Regions from separate parts of the Secundilactobacillus muriivasis genome, predicted to be linked through region 1. Evidence: predicted binding sites of a transcription regulator. Region 1 holds the regulator's gene; the other holds the start of a gene.

Region 1 (3,395 bases):
TGATACTCTCCTGGGCTTTATTATTGAGCCGTGAAAACGCTGCTTGAGAATCACGAAAAGCGACGTTAATCTTTTGGCCCAGATAAAACGCCATGACCGCTAACAACGGAAATGGCAGAACAGCAATCAACGTCAACCGCCAATTGATCAACGTCATCATCGCAATCAACGTCGTCCCACCCGTAATAATGGAATCCGCAAATTGTAAAATACCGCCACCGGCCACCCGCTGAATCGCCTGAAGGTCATTAGTTGCCCGAGCCATCAAATCCCCGGTTCGGTACCGCTGATAAAAAGATTGATCCAATTGCATGTAATGACCAAATAAGCGTTGTCGCAACGTTTGTTCCAATTTAGCGGCTGCACCCCAAATGGCGGTCCGCCACATATATCGTGAACCGTACTGACCAAAACCCGCAATCAACAATAGACTCAGATTCCAAATTAATGACTGACTCGTTAAGCGTTGATCGTGGATCAAATCCACAACGACCCCAATGACTCGCGGCGGAATAATGGCAAACAGGGCTGTTAGCAACAGCCCCAGTAGCCCGAATAAATAAGTTCGCCACTCAGCCCGAAAGTACCAGCCAAGTTTCTTAAAAATGCTCATGATGTCCCTCCCTTGTCATCGTGGCTTTTAACCGTTCAAAAACACAGAAACGTTACAATATTAACACAATTGGTGAAGATGTCTAATAAAAGGCGTTGGGTAGCTTTGAACGAATCGAGTTCTGGTGGCATGGCGTTCAGTCTGTATATATATATATCCGCCTCAGCATTCTTTCATGCTCGTTGCTGTCCTCGAGCCTAAACGAGTTCCGAAGGGCAGAGCGCTGCACGTAAGGGTAACCCAACAGAAAGCCGAAAACTCACGACTTTCTGTTGGGTTACCCTTACGCTCCGCGCTCTAACCGCCCTTCTCCACTCTCTGCACAAAAAAGAGACCCCCGATTACTCGAGCGTCTCCCGCACCGCACACCGACTATTTTTTGTCTGGTGTTTGTTGCCGCATACTGTTCATCATCTGATGAAGCTTCTTTTCAGATGGGCGTTGTCCCATCTGCATCATCATCAGGCGTAATTGATCTTCGTTAATTGGTGGGTTTTCACGGATGTACTTTTCCATGTACCGACGGGCACCAAAAAAGCCCAGCGCTAAACCGGCCAGCAACGCAACAATCACGATTAAGATCCAAATTGGTGTTGACAAGCGGATGTGCCTCCTTTTTTCTAACTTCCATTAAACAATATTACACAATTCCACGGTAAATGAAAAGGTAATCTGACGGAATCATTCAAAAAGACTAATCACGCAAGCCCTTTTTTCGTTGAACATCTTGAACCTTTTTAGGGGTAATTTCTTTCCCCGCCTTATCGAACACCTGAACCATTTCAATTTGACTCCGGAAACTCTCCCGGAATTTTTCCAAATAACGGTGGCGTAAATCCTTGCGTTCAATCTCTTCTAATTCAGACAAGCCTTCAGCCTTAGCTTTATGGGCCAGTTCGTTAATTCGCTTAATTAATTTTTGCATCTCAGCATCTGCCATTTTTATCACTCCTCATTTGCAAATCACATTTTAGCAGATTACACCCAAAAGAACAACGAATCAACCCGAACAGGTGTTTGAAATTTTGAGCAACCTATGCTATGATGGGGCTATAAATCAACCATCGTCGAGGTGAATCCATGACAAAAGCATCAGATTCAAAACAACTTGCGATTTTGCAATATATCTATGACCAGACTCAGGCTCATGGCTATCCGCCAACCGTTCGGGAAATCGGCGAAGCCGTTGGTCTTAGTTCAACCTCAACCGTTCACGGCCACATTGCGCGATTGGCTAAAAAAGGATACCTCATTAAGGATCCTACTAAGCCTCGCGCACTAGAGGTAACACCACTTGGTACTGAAACGTTGGGCATCGTTACAACGCCAACTAAGATTCCGGTTTTAGGGACGGTTACCGCCGGCGAACCCATTTTAGCGGTTCAAGAAGCCGTTGATTACTTCCCCGTTCCTGATGGCTTAGTTGAAGAAGCTAACGAGTTGTTCATGCTGACCATCCGTGGTGAAAGTATGATCAACGCCGGCATTTTGACTGGTGACAAGGTCATCGTTAAAAAGCAGCACACTGCTGAGAACGGTGAAATCGTTATTGCCATGACCGAAGATAATGAAGCGACTTGCAAACGATTCTATAAGGAAGATCATTACTACCGGCTACAACCGGAAAATGACACCATGGCGCCCATTATCTTGAATCAGGTTACCATTTTAGGTAAGGTGATTGGTCTTTATCGGGATGATATCGCTTAAGAAGTCGCGACTCGCGACTTTTTTATTGCTTTCAAAAGCCCCACAAACGTCATCAACAACGTTTGTGGGGCTTTTTGTCACATGAACAAACAACGGTTAATCATCCTGATCCGTAGTAGCTGGCCCATCCGCAACGTACCGGATCAGATCACCTGGTTGGCAATCAAGGACTTCACAAATTTTCGCTAACGTACTAAATCGAATTGCTTTTGCCTTCCCATTCTTTAAAATCGAAATATTAGCGGGTGTAATCCCGACTAATTTGGCAAGCCGGCCCGTCGTCATATTCCGTTTGGCCATCATCACGTTCAATTCAACTTGTATCATCGCCCAATCACTTTCCTTCTAGATGATCAATTCTGATTCTTCTTTCAGCGCCACTGCTCGTTGATAAATATAATAAACTAAGCCGATAATAACAAGCATGACCAAATCCTGCAACGGATCATTCCAATCAACCGGATACGTACTATTGACCCGATGAAGATCCGTTTTAATTAACTGGTTGGCGGTTGCGACAAATCCATCACTAAACACCGCAATCACTTGTGCGATCACGATTCGTTTCAGTTGTTTCACGTTGTCACTAACAAAATATTGTTTTTTAACCAGGTTCCCCAACAACTGAAGACCTGCCCAAACCATCATCAGACCGGCAATAACGCTCAACGCTGACCCAACTGCCATTAACACCCCGTACACGCCGCTTGGAAAATTAGCGATTGCGCTGCTTGAAACGTGTGTATGATGCAAAACCACTAGATACTCACTATCCGTTACAATACTTTTCGCAACGTTACTGCCAAAACCATCGATCAAAAATCCAATTGGTACCACTAACCCCAAAACTAAGCCAAAAAGCGCCAGATACATCAAAAACGATAACACATTAACCCCAAACTTTAACATTTTCGGCATAATCCCCTACGCCTCCTCTTTTAATAGCTCAACTATATCATATCGTTTTTCGATAATCAATTATTGAATATCGATATTTTTGATTTGTTTTGCAATAAATCAACACGATTAAGTCAAATAAAAAAGCCCGAAACCGCCTAATTAAGCGATGACG
Region 2 (3,395 bases), on a different contig from region 1:
CTGTTTGGCGTATACGGTTTGGTAACGTTCTGGGTCATCAAGCTTTTCCTTGATGTATGGTGGTAATGGCGTCTCACCAAGCTTCTCCAAAATTTCCATAAAAATACCGTCATAGTGGAATTCGATCATCCGACCGCCATGTTCTAGCTCCTTGGTCACCGTTGCAGTCAACGCACCGTCGTCACCAAAGGTAACCGTTTGGCCAACGCGAATCCGCTTAGCAGGTTTCATCAAGGTTTCCCATTCATCACCTTGCGTGTTATGAAGTAATAAAACTTCAACGTGGCCACCGGTCTCTGGCTTCACGCCGTAAATTCGAGCGGGCATGACCCGTGAGTCGTTCATTACAACGGCATCGCCGGGGTTGAGGTGATCAATGATGTTATAAAAATGTTGATCTTCCAGCTCGCCAGTTTCATGATCCATGACCAATAATCGAGACGCATCTCGTTTTTCAATTGGCGTCTGGGCAATTAACTCGTGTGGTAAATCGTAATCAAAATCTTCAGTTGTTAGTGTCATGTTAGTGTGGATCCTTTCCGTTATTCATAGGTGTTAGGCCGAGGTGCTCATACGCTAATGGTGTGACCATTCGACCACGAGCAGTTCGTTTAATAAACCCTTTTTGCAACAAGAATGGTTCATACATTTCTGCAACGGTATCGGTTTCTTCACCGATGTTGGCCGCTAGGGTACTCAAGCCAACTGGCCCACCGTTATAGAATCTGATCATCGTTTCCAATAGCTTCACGTCAGTTTGATCAAGGCCCTCATCGTCAACGCGCAGCATCGTTAGCGCGTGTTGCACAATGGTCTTATCAATTGCATCGTGCTCTGGTGAAACCTGTGCAAAATCCCGGATTCGTTTCAGCAACCGGTTTGCAATTCGGGGCGTTCCCCGTGAACGCCGCGCGATTTCGTGTGCGCCTTCCGTATCGATTGCGGACTGTAAAATTCGAGCGGAGCGATCAACAATTTGTTCTAGTTCGTCAACATCGTAGTAGGCCATATGACCAACGATGCCAAACCGATCACGCAACGGTGCCGAAAGCAGTCCGGCTCGCGTGGTTGCGCCAATTAAGGTAAATGGCGGTAACGGAAAATGAATCGGGTGAGCAGTTGGTCCCTGCCCCACCACGATATCAACGTAAAAATCTTCCATCGCCGAATAAAGCATTTCTTCCACCACTTTGGGTAAGCGGTGAATTTCATCAATAAATAAAACGTCGCCGGGATTCAGCTCGTTTAGCAACGCCACCAAATCACCCGTTTTTTCAATGGCCGGGCCACTGGTCGTCTTCAACCCCACTTGCATCTCAGACGCGATGATCATCGCTAACGTGGTCTTCCCAAGGCCAGGTGGTCCGTATAACAAGACGTGGTCTAACGCTTCTTCACGTTGTTTAGCAGCCTGAATATACACCGTTAACTCCTGTTTGAGCGCCCGTTGTCCGATATACTGACTCAGCGTAGATGGCCGTAACGATTGTTCAATTGAGGCTTCGTTTTCATCCTGTGATTCACCGGTCACTAACCGTTCATCATCTACCATCAACAAGCCTCCATTCTACTTTGTTAATAATGATAACGCTGAACTGAGGTAAACGTCAGTCGTTTCCCCCGGTTGTTCAGCGAGTACTTTTTCAACCTTTTTAACGTCGCGGTCTCGATAACCTAGTGCGGCTAATGCTGCCATCGCTTCGTTCAACGCCTTATTCTCGCCATCACCGCCGTTAACGGTCGCCGTCTGGAATAGATCCGTTTCTGCAAAGTCTTCCAGTTTATCACGCAGGTCCAGCACAATTTGTTGGGCCGTTTTCTTCCCGATTCCTGGAAACTTCGTCAGATAACTGACATCATTGCCGCTAATCGCGTTCACAATGGCTTGCTGATCGCCATTCGCCAAAATCGCCAACGCACTCTTGGCGCCGATGCCAGAAACTGCCAGTAACTTTTCAAATAACTGTTTTTCCTTTAACGTGTTAAACCCATACAAAATCTGGGCGCTATCGCTAATTGATTGGTGGACATATACCCGAACATCGTCTGAGCCAACCTCAAACCGAAACGGATTGCCAACCCGAACTAAATAGCCCACGCCGTGAACGTCCACAACGATGTAGGTCGGTTGAATATCAACGATTTTACCTTCTAAATACTGATACATGCTGTCGCCACTCCAGTTCTCTAAACGTATGTTTGCCTAAAAATTGTACCACGAATTGGGGCGAAATCACAGAGCGTTTCCCGAAACGCTTTGAGGGTGGTATGTAAGGGGACTAGGGTAATGCCCCTGGGCTTGGGGGCGTTACCCTAGTCCCCTTACATGCAACCCTCAGTTTCGGGAAACGCGTTTCGGCGCGGAAACCGTAAGACACCAAACTGTAATCCCCTTATTCGTAAAAGGAACCCCTGATGGCTAATCCAATTTGCGCCGAAAATCAGCCGCTTCAGCCACTAATTCGATAACTGTTCACCTCAACCACTGGTTCAGAAACCCCAACCCACCAACAAACAAAACGCCCCCCTAATTTCCTAGGAGGACGCCGAAAATTCAATTATAAAACCCAACTCAATCAGTCATCATCATGTTCCGGCAGTGGCTTATGCGGCTTCAACTGATCCGGCTTAATCGCCAACGCACCAATCCCAGCGAAGATACCAAAGTAATAAGTTAAGATCCGCCAAAGTAACATGGCGAGCACCAACTTGCTGGAGTTGGTAATGTAACTGCCAAACAGCACCGTGAAACTATACTCGGCCCCACCGGCACACCCAGGAATTGGGAAGATTGAAATTACCATCACGATCAACACGTGTAAACAGGTAATCATCACAATATTGGCCTGCGTGTACCCTAACGACAACATGATGAAATACGGTACCAGGTAGTACGCCATCAATTGTAAGAATGTCACTAAAGCAACTTTCAACAAGAGCTTTCGCTGACCCAGCAGTTGGACACTCTCCTCATAAAACAAGTCGATCTTCGTATCCAAGCGGGTCAGCATGTCGTTCATCCGTTCCGCTTTACCAAACCACCGCATGGGACTCAAAATCACACGCACGGCTTTTTTGGTAAATTGCGGCCAAAACATGACCAACAGTAACCCGATAATCACCCCGAAGTGGATCAAGAACCCAAACACCACGAATAGTGATAGGTAGCTCATTTTGCTGACCATATAATGGAACCCAATAACCAACGCAATGATAAAGTTGATCACGATCATAGCCTGATACACAATGAATTTCATCAACAAAACTGAGCTTGCCCGACCACCATCGATGCCACTTTGAAGCATCGCAATCAGTTGCGCCGGTTGCCCACCGGATGAAAATGGTGTAATGCCGTTAAATAACTGTTCAATTAACGGAATTCGGATCGCACTCTT

Evidence for each region. Region 1 encodes LexA, which represses DNA repair genes until DNA is damaged. Its sites were predicted from a motif close to CNAACANNTGTTNG; they were not measured.
Region 2: ruvA (Holliday junction branch migration protein RuvA) is a predicted target of LexA. The motif match lies at 2,189-2,202, and genes of this name have one in related genera.

The regions. Positions count from the first base shown of each region.
Region 1 covers NZ_BAABMI010000065.1:22,072-25,466, forward strand. Annotated here, with positions in the region: gene ACYVR3_RS13740 (ABC transporter ATP-binding protein) at 1-613, opposite strand, end outside; gene ACYVR3_RS13745 (YneF family protein) at 986-1,213, opposite strand; gene ACYVR3_RS13750 (DUF896 domain-containing protein) at 1,308-1,553, opposite strand; gene lexA (transcriptional repressor LexA) at 1,694-2,323, shown strand; gene ACYVR3_RS13760 (helix-turn-helix domain-containing protein) at 2,420-2,650, opposite strand; gene ACYVR3_RS13765 (DUF2975 domain-containing protein) at 2,669-3,241, opposite strand.
Region 2 covers NZ_BAABMI010000003.1:87,169-90,563, reverse strand. Annotated here, with positions in the region: gene queA (tRNA preQ1(34) S-adenosylmethionine ribosyltransferase-isomerase QueA) at 1-522, opposite strand, end outside; gene ruvB (Holliday junction branch migration DNA helicase RuvB) at 524-1,552, opposite strand; gene ruvA (Holliday junction branch migration protein RuvA) at 1,568-2,167, opposite strand; gene ACYVR3_RS00540 (lysylphosphatidylglycerol synthase transmembrane domain-containing protein) at 2,577-3,395, opposite strand, start outside.